Regions from separate parts of the Janthinobacterium sp. PSPC1-1 genome, predicted to be linked through region 2. Evidence: predicted binding sites of a transcription regulator. Region 2 holds the regulator's gene; the other holds the start of a gene.
What was found. Region 2 encodes NrdR, which represses ribonucleotide reductase genes. Its sites were predicted from a motif close to CACNANATNTNGTG; they were not measured.
Positions count from the first base shown of each region.

Region 1: the regulator NrdR is predicted to act here: its motif matches at 3,051-3,064, upstream of ACP7EG_RS11475 (ribonucleoside-diphosphate reductase subunit alpha).

Region 1 covers NZ_JAFCWP010000003.1:87,882-95,127, reverse strand. The annotation lists gene ACP7EG_RS11495 (cytochrome C assembly family protein) at 86-889, shown strand; gene ACP7EG_RS11490 (PP0621 family protein) at 886-1,146, shown strand; gene ACP7EG_RS11485 (sigma 54-interacting transcriptional regulator) at 1,268-2,326, shown strand; gene ampD (1,6-anhydro-N-acetylmuramyl-L-alanine amidase AmpD) at 2,326-2,937, shown strand; gene ACP7EG_RS11475 (ribonucleoside-diphosphate reductase subunit alpha) at 3,320-6,274, shown strand; gene ACP7EG_RS11470 (ribonucleotide-diphosphate reductase subunit beta) at 6,497-7,246, shown strand, end outside.
Region 2 covers NZ_JAFCWP010000012.1:36,827-44,072, reverse strand. The annotation lists gene tolQ (protein TolQ) at 1-665, opposite strand, end outside; gene ybgC (tol-pal system-associated acyl-CoA thioesterase) at 714-1,115, opposite strand; ZMP/ZTP riboswitch at 1,431-1,555, shown strand; gene glyA (serine hydroxymethyltransferase) at 1,667-2,911, shown strand; gene nrdR (transcriptional regulator NrdR) at 3,055-3,519, shown strand; gene pilV (type IV pilus modification protein PilV) at 3,758-4,324, shown strand; gene ACP7EG_RS26090 (PilW family protein) at 4,321-5,298, shown strand; gene ACP7EG_RS26085 (pilus assembly PilX family protein) at 5,359-5,967, shown strand; gene ACP7EG_RS26080 (pilus assembly protein) at 5,964-7,246, shown strand, end outside.

The DNA of each region.
Region 1 (7,246 bases), on a different contig from region 2:
CTTGCAGCATTGGCTGGCGGCGGAATGCCTGTCACCCGGGCTGTCGCTTGAATCGCGCTTGTCGGCTATGGTGTAAACTTAAACTATGCAGATCTATTTCTTTCTTATCGCCGCCCTGTTGTACGCGGCGTGCGCGGTGCTCCCCTCGTCCCGTGCCCGGCTCATTGCCGGCCTGACTGGCGTCGCCTGGCTGGCGCACGCCGCCACCCTGTGGTTCGACCTGATGGCGCCGGGCACCTTGCGCTTCGGCTTTTCCGCCATGCTGTCGGCCGCGCTGTGGGTATCGGTGGGCGCCTACTGGATAGAGAACCGCAATTTCAGTCTGGATGGACTGCGCCGTATGGTCATGCCCAGCGCCGTCATCGCCATCGGCCTGGCCTGGGCCTTTCCTGGCAGCCAGGTCAGCATGGAAGGCAAGTCGGCCGTCTTCGGCTGGCATATTGCCGTCGCCGTGCTGGCCTATAGCACCCTGACGATTGCCGCCTTTCACGCCGTGCTGATGGCGCTGCAGGAATCGCGTTTGCATACGCGCAGCGAAAGCCGCGGCTTCATCGGCAGCGCGCTGGACCAGCTGCCGGCCCTGCTGACGATGGAAAAGCTGCTGTTCCGCATGATCGGCCTGGGTTTTATTTTGCTCAGCTTGACCGTGCTGTCGGGCATCGTGTTTTCCGAACAATTATTTGGCAAGGCCTTGACCTGGGATCACAAGTCGGTGTTTACCATGCTGTCGTGGCTGTTGTTTGCCTCGCTGCTGGCAGGGCGCCGCTTTCGCGGCTGGCGCGGCAAGACGGCCCTGAGTTTTACCCTGGCCGGTTTCGCCACCTTGCTGCTGGCCTATGTCGGCAGCCGTTTTGTACTGGAAGTGGTTTTACACCGAGGATACGCATGACACGTGTTTTATTCTGGCTGGCGCTGGTGTTCCTGGTGCTGTTTGCTATCCGCAGCAAGATCCGGGGCATGCAGCAGCGCGCCCGCGCGCAGCAGCAACAGCAGCCGAACCCGTATGCGCCGCCGGGCCGGCCACAGGAATTGCCGGATGCAGAGCTGATGCTGTGCTGTGCCCATTGCGGCGTGTACTACCCGGCCTCGGAAAACGTGCAAGCCAAGGGCCACGATTACTGCAGCCACGCGCACGCCACGCTGTAAGGGCAGGTCGCCGGCAGATTCGCTCGCGTTGCTCATCCGTATCGTAACGTCGTCCCGCCTGCGTCCGGCGTAGCATCTGCGGCAGGCGCTTCGTCGCCGCCGTTGCAGAAAGGCGCGTCCCATGTCCCGTCCCAGCCTCAGCCCGCATAGCGTGACCGCCGACGGCATGCCACCGGCGCCTCAACTGAGCGGCAACTCTCTGCCCATGCAGGCGCTGCGTGCGCAGATCGGCTGCATCGCCCGCTGTGGCGCGCCGGTGGCCATTCGCGGCGAATCGGGCACGGGCAAGGAATTGGCGGCGCGCGCCATCCATGCGCAGGGTGCGCGCGCCAGCTTCCCTTTTATTGCCGTCAACTGCGGCGCGATTCCCGAAGCGTTGATGGAGGCCGAATTCTTCGGCTGCCGCCAGGGCGCCTATACGGGGGCGCTGCATGAGCGCCAGGGCTTGTTCCAGGCGGCCCATGGCGGCAGTTTGCTGCTCGATGAAGTCGACGATCTGCCGCTGGCCATGCAGGTCAAGCTGTTGCGCGTGCTGCAGGAGCGGCGCGTGCGCAAGCTGGGCGGTAGTACTGACGAGGCCGTCGACGTGCGCATCCTGTGCGCCAGCCAGCATGGTCTGGCGCGCGGCGTGGCCGCCGGCACGTTTCGCCAGGATCTGTTTTACCGCCTTAATGTGATCGAGCTGGCGCTGCCGCCGCTGCGCGAGCGGTGCGGCGATCTGCAGGTATTATGTGAGGTGATCCTGGCGCGTCTGGCGCCACACCAGGCCGTGAGCCTGGCGCCGCCGGTGCTGGCGGCCCTGGCCGCGTATGCGTTTCCCGGCAATGTACGCGAACTGGAAAATATGCTGGAGCGGGCGCTGGCCTTTGCCGACGGCGGCGTGATCGCGCTCGACGCGCTGGCCTTGCCGTCCGCGGCGGGCAGCATGCCGCTGCGGGCGCCGCCGGCATTGCCGGACTTGCCGGAGCGGCAACTGTGCTTGCCCGGCATGGCGGCATATGGCGTGCCGCCCGCCTTGCCGTTGGACATGTATTTACGCCAGGCCGAGCGCGACATGATCATGCAGGCGCTGGTGCAGGCGCGCTATCACCGCGCACGGGCGGCGCGCCAGCTGGGCCTGAGCGTGCGCCAGCTGCGTTACCGCATGCAGAAATTGACGATACAGGAAGCGTTACCTTGATGACAGCATGGACGATAGATGAAGACGGCTGGTGCGACGGCGCGCTGCGCTATGACTCCCAATACTACGATGCGCGCCCGGACGGTGCGCAAGTCGACTTGCTGGTGATCCATAACATCAGCTTGCCGGGCGGCCACTTCGGCGGACCGCATGTGTCGGACTTGTTTACCGGCCGGGTAGACTATAATGCCGATCCTTCTTTCGCCGACCTGCGTGGCTTGCAGGTGTCGGCGCACTTTTTTGTGCGGCGCGATGGTGCGCTGTTGCAATATGTTTCTACTGATCAACGTGCCTGGCATGCCGGTGCGTCCATGTTCGAAGGGCGCCCGCAGTGCAATGGCTATTCCATCGGTGTCGAAATGGAGGGCACGGACTTTGTCCCCTTCCAGCCGCAGCAATACCGCGTGCTGGCGGCGCTGACGGCGGCGCTGGTGGCGCGCTATGACTTGTCCCAGGTGCGCGGCCACGCGCATATTGCGCCGGGGCGGAAGACGGATCCGGGGCCGTTTTTTGACTGGCATTTTTATCAAGTATGCTGGCTGGAAACTATGCGCGGGCAGCCTGCGTTAGCGCTTACTACGCGGGGATTGGGCTTTCCATCCGTGCCCTGAAAAGTCAACCGAAATCGTATATGAAAATACAAAAAATTACGCTGGCGGATGCCGGAAAACTATTGCATCGCCTTTCGATGGGCACTACAATTAGTACATAACTTGGATTTAAAGACTATATGTAGTGCCATCACAGACGTTTTCAGAATTATTACCAAAGCTACCCTGTTTGTTCATATGGCAACGGGAACTGGCGTTTCATCACCCTTGATCGTGTTTTGCGCCAGCCGGGCTGTACAGGTTGGCCGTATGATTTTTGGCTGTATATTATTTACTATTTAGCAACAAATACCTGAAGAAACCCTGACCATCGGGCGTTCTATTCAACAACACACGCGGCAGCAAAACTGCAGGCTGACTTTAGCTGACAACGGGAGCTTCAATGCAATCACCACAAGATATTTCCATCCATCCAACGCCAGTATCGCCAGCGCCAGGCGCGGCCAATAGCGTGGCGAGCACGGGCGCGGCATTGGGCGACTATCGCATCATCCGCCGCAACGGTGCGGTGGTGGCATTTGAGCCTTCGAAGATCGCCATCGCCATGACCAAGGCGTTTTTGGCCGTTAACGGTGGCCAGGGCGCCGCGTCGGCACGCGTCCGCGAACTGGTGGCGCAACTGACCGACGGCGTCGTCGCCGCGCTGGTGCGCCGCCATCCAGGTGGCGGCACCTTCCATATCGAAGACGTGCAAGACCAGGTGGAACTGTCGCTGATGCGTTCGGGCGAGCACGACGTGGCGCGTGCCTACGTGCTGTACCGTGCCAAGCACATGGAAGAGCGCCGCTTGCAGAAGGAGGCGCTGGGCGCTTCCGCGCAAGTGACCGCACCGCAACTGAACGTCACTGACAACGGCGTGCGCCGCCTGCTGGACATGCAGGAAGTGCGCGACCTGATCAACGCCGCCTGCGCCGGCCTGGAAAAGCACGTCGATGCCGACGCCATCCTGGCGGAAACGGTGAAGAACCTGTACGACGGCGTGCCCGTCGAAGAGCTGCACAAATCGGCCATCCTGGCGGCGCGCGCGCTGATGGAAAAAGATCCGGCCTACAGCCAGGTCACGGCCCGCATCCTGCTGCACACGGTGCGCAAGGAAGTGTTCGGCAAGGAAGTACCGCAAGCGGCCGCTGCTGCCGAGTACCTGACGTATTTCCCGCAATATATCGCCAAGGGCATCGCCAACGATCTGCTGAACCCGGTACTTGCCAGTTTCGACCTGGAACGCCTGGCCAAGGCCATCGTTGCCGACCGCGACTTGCAATTCGGCTACATCGGCCTGCAAACGCTGTATGACCGCTACTTCCTGCACATCCATGACGTGCGCATCGAAATGCCGCAGGCGTTCTACATGCGCGTGGCCATGGGCCTGTCGCTGAACGAAGCGGACCGCGAAGCGCGCACCATCGAGTTCTACAATCTGCTGTCCTCGTTCGACTTCATGAGCTCGACGCCGACCCTGTTCAACTCGGGTACCCTGCGTTCGCAGCTGTCGTCGTGCTACCTGAGCACCGTCTCGGACGACCTGGAAGGCATCTACGACGCCATCAAGGACAACGCGCTGCTGGCCAAGTACGCCGGCGGCCTGGGTAACGACTGGACGCCAGTGCGCGCCCTGGGCGCCCACATCAAGGGTACCAACGGCAAGTCGCAAGGCGTGGTGCCGTTCCTGAAAGTGGTCAACGACACGGCCGTGGCAGTCAACCAGGGCGGCAAGCGCAAGGGCGCCGTCTGCGCCTACCTGGAAACCTGGCACATGGACATCGAGGAATTCCTCGACCTGCGCAAGAACACGGGCGACGACCGCCGCCGCACGCACGACATGAACACGGCGAACTGGATTCCCGACATGTTCATGAAGCGCGTCATGGAAAAAGGCGAGTGGACCCTGTTCTCACCATCCGAAACGCCAGATTTGCACGACCTGGTCGGCAAGGCCTTTGAAAAGGCTTACCTGGGCTACGAAGCCAAGGCAGCCGCCGGCGAAATGCGTTCGTTCAAGAAGATCGCGGCGCTGGACCTGTGGCGCAAGATGCTGTCGATGCTGTTTGAAACGGGCCATCCATGGATCACGTTCAAGGATCCTTGCAACATCCGCAGCCCGCAGTCGCACGTCGGTGTCGTCCACAGCTCGAACCTGTGCACGGAAATCACACTGAACACGGGCCCTGACGAAATCGCCGTCTGCAACCTCGGTTCCGTGAACATGCCGGCGCACATGAAGGAAGGCAAGCTCGATCACGTCAAGCTGGCCAAGACTGTGCGCACCGCCATGCGCATGCTCGACAACGTCATCGACATCAATTACTACGCCGTCGAGAAGGCGCGCAATTCGAACATGCGCCACCGTCCGGTCGGCATGGGCGTGATGGGCTTCCAGGACTGCCTGCACATGATGCGCATTCCGTTCGCCTCGGACGCCGCCGTCAGCTTCGCCGACACCTCGATGGAAGCGGTGTGCTACTACGCCTACCTGGCGTCGACGGAGCTGGCCGAAGAACGCGGCCGCTATGAATCGTATGCCGGTTCGCTGTGGGACCGTGGCATCCTGCCGCAAGACTCGGTGAAACTGCTGGCCGAAGAGCGCGGCGGCTACCTGGAAGTCGATTCCTCGTCGGCCATGGACTGGACCCCGGTGCGCGAACGCATCGCCAAGTTCGGCATGCGCAACTCGAACTGCGTGGCGATTGCCCCGACGGCGACGATTTCGAACATCATCGGCGTATCGGCCTGTATCGAGCCGACGTTCCAGAACCTGTATGTGAAATCGAACCTGTCGGGCGAATTCACCGAGATCAACGGCTACCTGGTGCGCGACCTGAAGGCGCGCGACCTGTGGGATGAAGTCATGATCTCCGACCTGAAGTACTTCGACGGTTCGCTGGTGAAGATCGACCGCATCCCGCAAGACTTGCGCGACATCTACGCCACCGCCTTTGAAGTATCGCCAAGCTGGCTGGTGGAAGCGGCTTCGCGTCGCCAGAAGTGGATCGACCAGGCCCAGTCGCTGAACATCTACATGGCTGGCGCGTCGGGCAAGAAGCTCGACGAGACCTACAAGCTGGCATGGCTGCGTGGCCTGAAAACCACCTACTACCTGCGTACCATAGCCGCTACCCACATGGAGAAATCGACCTCCAAGACGGGTGCCCTGAACGCCGTGGCAGTCGATGGCGGCATGTCGGCCAGCGCACAGAGTGCCCAGGCAGCGGTCGTGGCGGCAGCCGCTGCCGCCGTGGTGGCGCCCGTGGTGGCAGCTGCAGCGGACGACGCCGATGGCGAAGCTTGCTACCTGCGCCCGGGGGATGACGGTTTCGAAGAATGCGAAGCCTGCCAGTAAAAACCTGCTGCGCAGCCCCCTCTCGGGTTCTGTGTTGCTCACCGTACTAAAGTACGGCTCCGCTACTCGACCCGATATCGGGCTTGCTCGCGACGGTTTTTAAAAATTTTAGTTGTCAGCCCAGCGCTGCTGGGCTGATTCAATGTTGTTAATGTCCACATTGTCCGATACAACGGGCCTGTTGCGGATCGCCGGCTCGCCGGCATGGAAAGGAAGAATATTATGTCGTTGTCCTGGGATGATGAAACCACGTCGGCAGCTGTGCCGCGTCCGGCGCAGCAAGCGCCATTGGGAAATACCGAATTGAACCTGGCGGCCGGTGCCGAGCCGTCCGAAGCGAACGCCGAGCAAGTGGCGCGCCGCGTGAATGCCGACGACAAGCGCATCATCAACGGCAAGACGGACGTCAACCAGCTGGTGCCGTTCAAGTACAAGTGGGCGTGGGACAAATACCTGGCCGGCTGCGCCAACCACTGGATGCCGCAGGAAGTGAACATGCAGCGCGATATCGAGCTGTGGAAAAACCCGAACGGCCTGACGGACGACGAGCGCCGCCTGGTCAAGCGCAACCTGGGCTTCTTCGTGACGGCCGACTCGCTGGCCGCCAACAACATCGTGCTGGGTACCTACCGTCACATCACGGCGCCGGAATGCCGCCAGTACCTGCTGCGCCAGGCGTTCGAGGAAGCGATCCATACGCACGCCTACCAGTACATCGTGGAATCCCTGGGCCTGGACGAAGGCGAGATCTTCAACGCCTACAACGAAGTCAAGTCGATCCGCGACAAGGATGAATTCCTGATCCCGTTCATCAATACGCTGACCGACCCGGCATTTACTACCGGCACGGTGGAAAACGACCAGAAGCTGCTGAAATCCCTGATCGTGTTTGCCTGCCTGATGGAAGGCCTGTTCTTCTACGTCGGCTTCACGCAGATCCTGGCGCTGGGCCGCCAGAACAAAATGATGGGC
Region 2 (7,246 bases):
TTGGAGAATTCCTCGACGAAGCTTTCGAAGCGGATCGCCAGGCGGTCGATGTCATGCGAAAAACGGTTGTAGGCGACGACGGCGGGAATGGCCGCGAACAGGCCGATGGCGGTGGCGATGAGCGCTTCGGCAATGCCGGGCGCGACGGCAGCCAGGGTAGCTTGCTGCACGTTGGCCAGGCCGCGGAAGGCGTTCATGATGCCCCACACGGTGCCCAGCAGGCCGATGTAGGGCGAGACGGAACCGACGGAAGCGAGGAAGGCCAGGTGCGATTCGAGCACGTCCATTTCGCGCTGGAAGGCGGCGCGCATGGCGCGGCGTGCGCCGTCGAGCACGGCGCCCACGTCCAGCGCTTCGCGCGAACCGTAGGATGCCTTGCCCTTGATGAATTCGCCCATGCCGGCATCGAAGATGCGGGCCAGCGCGCCGCTCTGGTCGCGGTTGCCGCTGGCGCTTTGATGCAGCGCATGCAGGTTGCCGCCGGCCCAGAAGCTGCGTTCAAATTCGATGGTTTGCTTGCGCGCCTGGCGCACGGCAAACATCTTGCGGAAAATGTAAGTCCAGCTGGTCAGGGAAATCAGCAGCAGCAGGGCCATGATCAGTTGCACGATCAAATGGGCATTGGAGATGAGCGCGAGGAAAGAAAGATCTTGTGTAACGTTCATTGGCTGGCAGTCTGTTGGGTGAATTGTCCGGGGGGTGGCGGGTAGGGCTCAGGCGGCGCGCATGCGGGCTGCCACTGCATCAGGCACGGCGCGCGGGCGCAGTGCCGAGTCGACGCAGCCGATCTTGACGCGGGCCGTGTTCAGCAGGCGGTCGCCGCACCAGGCTTGTTGCAGGAAAACGATGGAGGCGCGCCCCATTTTTTCTATGCTTAAGGTTAATCTTACCGTGTCATCGAGCCTGGCTGGCGCATGATAGTCGGCGTTGACGCTTTTGACAACGAACATCGCGTCGTGTTGTTCCAGCAATTCCTGCTGGCCCACGTCGATGGCGCGCAGCCATTCGGTACGCGCGCGTTCGAAGAATTTCAGGTAATTTGCGTAATAGACGATGCCGCCGGCGTCGGTGTCTTCATAGTAGACACGTACGTTCCAGGTAAAGACTGAAGGCATGTTTATTGCGCCAGTAGTGAGATTGAGCAACATTTTACGCGATTTTTCTTCTTGTGACTGTGGGCGCTTGCTGGAAAGCCATGCAAAAGCTGCATATAAGTTGCACCGCAGCATTGTAAATCCGGGGGGCACAATGGCAAGCTTCGTAACATACGCTTACATGCCGCAGCCAGGTTTACGTTCAGCTTAAGAGCCGCAGGCACGCTGCGGGGCGGCCTGTGCCCATGCCCGGGCTGCGATGGCGCGCGGCGATTATAGCCGCACGGTTGCATTCCTTGCTCAATTTGGGCACTTAACTTACAATTTGATTTCCATTACGTCTCACGTGACTGGCGAAAAGTCGGGCGATCTCCATGGATGGCGATCGGCAAACCGGCGAAAGGTGGGCACCCACCGGGAAACGTGAGATTTTTCATCAGCCGTTCGCCTGGGTAGCCACTATGGAAAAGCACGAAGAGGCTGCCTGTCCAATGTTGTTATTCACTTAACGCCGGCTCCCCTCATTCGATCCAACCTGCCAGTACAAGCACCCTCATACTTGGAGTTTTTACATGTTTGCAAAAGATCACACCCTCGCCAACGTCGATCCTGAATTGTTCGCCGTCATTCAAAAAGAGAACACGCGCCAGCACGACCACATCGAACTGATCGCGTCGGAGAACTACACGTCGCCAGCCGTAATGGAAGCGCAAGGCTCGCAGCTGACGAATAAATATGCCGAAGGTTATCCAGGCAAGCGTTACTACGGTGGCTGCGAATTCGTCGACATCGCCGAGCAACTGGCCATCGACCGCGTGAAAAAACTGTTCGGCGCCGAATGCGCGAACGTGCAGCCGAACTCCGGCTCGCAGGCGAACCAGGGCGTGTTCTTTGCCGTGCTGAAACCAGGCGACCTGATCATGGGTATGTCGCTGGCCGAAGGCGGCCACCTGACCCACGGCATGCCGCTGAACATGTCCGGCAAATGGTTTGACGTCGTGTCGTATGGCTTGACGGCGGAAGAAGACATCGATTACGAGGCAATGGAACGTCTGGCCCGTGAACGCAAGCCGAAGCTGATCATCGCCGGCGCGTCGGCCTTCTCGAAAAAGATCGACTTCGAGCGTTTCGGCAAGATCGCCAAGGAAGTGGGCGCCTACTTCATGGTCGACATGGCCCACTACGCCGGCCTGATCGCCGCCGGCCTGTACCCGAATCCGGTGCCATTCGCCGACTTCGTCACCTCGACCACGCACAAATCCTTGCGCGGCCCGCGCGGCGGCATCATCCTGATGAAGGCTGAGCACGAAAAAGCCATCAACTCGGCCATCTTCCCCGGCATCCAGGGCGGCCCGCTGATGCACGTGATCGCCGGCAAGGCCGTCGCCTTCAAGGAGGCGCTGAGCCCGGAATTCGTCGAATACCAGAAGCAAGTGGTCAAGAACGCCGACGTGCTGGCGAAAACCCTGATCAAGCGCGGCCTGCGCATCGTTTCCGGCGGCACCGAATCGCACGTCATGCTGGTCGACCTGCGCGCCAAGAACCTGACGGGCAAGGAAGCCGAAGCCATCCTCGGTTCCGCGCACATCACCTGCAACAAGAACGGCATCCCGAACGACCCGCAAAAACCTTTCGTCACCTCGGGCATCCGCCTGGGCAGCCCGGCGATGACGACGCGCGGTTTCAAGGAAGCGCAAGCGGAAGAAGTGGGCAACCTGATCGCCGACGTGCTGGACAATCCGCATGACGCCGCCACCATCGAGCGCGTGAAAGCGGCCGTGAAAGTGCTGGCCGACGCGCATCCAGTGTACGCATAATTATTTGTCCAGAATGTGTCATACAGAGTAAGATTCTGTATGACACATTCCTTCGTGCCCAAGGGCGCCCGGAGTGATTCGGGCGCCCTTTGTACAAGGGCGGCGATTTCCCGTAATTATTACTATAAAGTTGTAGCCAGCCCATGAAATGTCCATTTTGCCAGCACGGCGACACCCAGGTTCTCGATACGCGCGTATCGGAGGAAGGGGATGCCATTCGGCGCCGCCGCCGTTGCGGCAAATGCGACAAGCGGTTTACCACGTACGAGCGCATTGAACTTATCATGCCGGCCGTCGTCAAAAAGAATGGCAGCCGGACGGAGTTCGCTGCGGATAAGTTGCGCGGCAGTTTGATGCTGGCCTTGCGCAAGCGTCCCGTCGCGGCCGCCTCCGTGGATACGGCCATCGCCTCCATCCAGGAAAAACTGCTGACCAGCGGCTTGCGCGAAGTCGATTCCGGCTATATCGGCGAACTCGTCATGCAGGAACTCAAGCGCCTCGACAAGATCGCCTACATCCGCTTCGCCTCCGTCTACAAGAATTTCGAAGACCTGGCCGAGTTCCAGGATGCGATCGCCGAAGTGGGACAGGCGCGCAGCAAGCCCTGACGCTCACCTTATTGAAAACTTGAAAACGGGGCCGGTTCTGCGCCCCGTGTGCACCACGCCAGCGTTCGCCTGGCAAGCGGTCTGATCAATCCCAACGCTGTTCTTCTCACCTTATCGCCGTGCTGTTTGCGCCAGCGCAGACCCGTTTTTTTGCGCGCGCCTATCGTGTAGCTGGGCCGCCTGTTCTTGCGACTCTGTCTGCGGAAGGGAGTAGCGCATGCGCAATGGCGGTCGCACTATGTTTCCTGCGGGTGGCAGCAGCCTTGTCGAGGTGCTGGTGTCGCTGTTGCTGTTGGCGCTGGGCTTGCTGGGCGCCAGCATCCTGCAACTGCATTCCCTGCGCGCGCGCCACGAGTCGGCGCTGTTGTCGGCGGGCGTGCAACTCGCCGCCGGCATGGCCGAACGCATGCGCGCGAACAGCGTGCTTATGAATGGCCCCGATACGGGCAATCCCTACCTGAACGTGGCCTATGCGGCGGCGGACGACGCCGAAGCAGGCGGCGCGCCCGACTGTTTTGGTGCTGGCGCCTGCAGCGCGGCCGAACTGGCGCAATTCGATATCGCCGAATGGAAACAGCAGCTGCAATCGGCCTTGCCCGGCGCACGCCTGCATATCTGCCGCGACGCGCCCGCCTGGGATGCCGCCGCCCAAGGCTTGCAGTGGGCGTGCAGCGGCGGCAAGGGCGCACCCATCGTCATCAAGCTGGGCTGGCGTGGCCGACAGCCCGATGGTTCGCCCGCCGTGAATGCGGCAGGCGAGTCGCTGCCCAGGCTGACATTCCAGTTGGGCGGAGGCGGCGCATGAACGGCATGCACGCCCGCTTGCGCCGGCATCGTGGCATGAGCCTGCTCGAATTGCTGGTGGCCCTGTCGCTGGGCGCGCTGTTGATGCTGGCGGCCAATAGCGTGCTGCTGGCGGCCAGCGGCAGTTATGGCGACCAGTCCTCCAGTGCGCGCCTGGACGACAACGGCCGCTATGCGCTCGACACCATCACCCGCGCCGTGCGCCAGACGGCCTATGTAAATTGGGACAGCAGCGCCGCGCCCGTCGCCCATGCCGCGCACGACAGCGCGAATATCGCCGGCCTCGACGCGCACAGCCTGGGCAAGAACAGCGAGGGCATCAGCGGCGCGCTGCCCGACGCCCTGCATGGCAGCGATGTGCTGGCCCTGCGCTACTACGGCGCCGGCAAGGAAGAGGGTGGCGACGGTTCCGTGCTCAATTGTGCGGGCTTCGGCGTGGGGGCCGCGCAAACGCAGGCGCAGCGGGGCTGGAGCATTTTCTATGTGGCGCAGGGCGCCGATGGCGAGGGCGAGTTGCGCTGCAAATACCGTGGCGCGAACGGCTGGGGGGCGGACGCCATCATCCGTGGCGTCGATGGTTTTCAGGTGCTGTATGGCCTCGACACGGATATGCCGCCCGACGGCGTGGCGAACCGCTATGTCAACGCCAGCGCGCTCGACGCCTTCGATGCGGCGCTGGTGCTGGTGGGTGAGGATGCGGCCGCGCGCCAGCGCGATTTGTATCGCCGCACGCACTGGAAGCGCGTGGCCGGCGTGCGCGTGGCGCTGCTGTTGCATGGCGAAGCGGGCCAGGCGAACAAGATGGCGGAACTGGGACCGGCGCAGTTCGACCTGTTCGGCAAGGCATATGCCGAGGCGCACGGCGCTGGCGACACGGGCGTGCGCATCGCGCGCACGGCCTTGCCCGCCGCGACGCGCTCGCGGCTGCGACAACTGGTGCAGACAAGCATCATGCTGCGCAACGGGCCGGTCTAGGCGGGCGCCATGATGGCTGGCGCGGGCGGGCGCTGTTGCGAACCTTGGTGCGTAGCTCGTGTGCGTCACGGTGGCGCCACCCTCGTGTATGTGCTGTGCCTGCTGGTGATCATCTTGCTGCTGGGTATATCGGCGGCGCAGATGGCCTTGCAGGGCGAAAAGGCGGCACGCGGCGAGCGCGACCGGCAGATCGCGTTTCAGGCGGCGGAGGAGGCATTGGTGGATGCGCAGAACGATATCGAAGGCTTGCCCGGCGCACCGGGACGCAGCAGCCTCTTCGCGTCAGGCAGTGCGGCCGGCTTCGCGGACGACTGTGGCGAGGGAGGCGCACTGGGCCTGTGCCTGCCTGCAGCGCCGGACGCGCCAGCACTCTGGCTAAGTACGGACCTCGATGGCGCCGAAGGGAGCAGCCGCGCGGTGCCATATGGCCAGTTCACGGGCGCCGTCATGCCGACGGGGCAGGGTTTCCTGCCGTCGCGCCGGCCCCGCTACCTGATCGAACTGCTGCCGTTCCACCCGCCCGGCGCGCAGGCGGCGGCAGTGACTGGCGGCCTGGCCACGGAAAGCTATGTGTACCGCATCACGGCCATCGGTTTTGGCGCGCAGGAAAGCACGCAAGTCGTGCTGCAAAGCTACTATCGCAAAGAGGCGGCGGGAGCGGGGCCATGAGGGCTTGCTCATTCGCTTTGTTGTACGCCTGCCTGACGCTGCTGGCTTGCCTGGCTTGTGGTGCCGTTGCGGCCCAGCCGACGGTGACGCTGGCACGGGCCGACGCGGGCTTGCACGGTGCCAGGGTGCCGCCGAATCTGCTGCTCAACCTGTCCCTCACGCATGCGGCCGCCGCTGCTGCGCATGGCGGCGACTATGCGCCGCAGCGCGAGTACGCCGGTTACTTTCATGCGCGCATGTGCTACAGCTATCCGTACCGCAGCAAGGATGGTGTCATGCTGCCGGACTTGCGCGTAGCGACCGCTTACTTCTCTGTGTTGAAACGGGCCGATGCGCTGCACGGCTGCGGCGGCGATAGTTTTAGTGGTAACTTTCTCAATTGGGCCAGCGCCAGCTTGCTCGATATCGTCCGCTATGCACTGACGGGCGGCGACCGCGTCATCGACGAGGTGCGCAAGACGGTGCTGCAGCGCGCTTACCTGCCCGATGGCGACGGCCCCGTCGACTTCTTTGCCCACTCTGTCTTTTTCCCGCGCAAGGTCTTGCAGGCCGGCGTGGCGGCGGCGACGCCGTTTGCGCTGGCGCAACTGGCCATCGTTTCCTGCCACAACCGCCTGCTGTTCGGCGACGCCAGCTTGCCGCCGGGCGGCAGTTGCGACGCGCCCGGCACTGCCGCCACGCACGGTGTGTTTCTCGCGCGCGTGCGCGTCTGCGACACGGAAGAAGGGCCGCTGCGCGACGACTTGTGTCTGGCGTATGGCAAGAACTACAAGCCCGTGGGCGCCGTGCAGCGCCATGGCGGCCGGCTGCGCGTGGGCGTGTTTGGCCACTTGAACGGCGTGAGCGCCAGCGCCGGTCCCGTGTATGGCGGCGTGCTGCGCGCACCGCTGGCCCACGTGGGACGGCAGCGCTGGACGGCGCCCGACTATCTGCCGCAAGATAATGCCGACGCCGAATGGAATCGAGTCACTGGCGTCTATATGTCTCAAGCTGCGAGCCCTGGCGGCGGGGTGACCGCTTACATCAATGGCCTGGGCCGAAGCAACGCCGGACATCCCGGTGCATACGCGAGGGCGGCGCCGCTGGCCGAATTGCTGTACGAATCGCTGCGCTACCTGCAGGGAAGGCAGGCGAGCGCCCCGGTGCCGCCTGCCACGGCCCCGCCCGCCATCGACGACGGCTTGCCGGTCGTGACTCCATGGAGCGACCCGCAAACGGCCAGCTGCCAGCGCCATGTCGTCGTCAGCCTCGGCGATGCGGGCATGGTGCTCGACCGCTA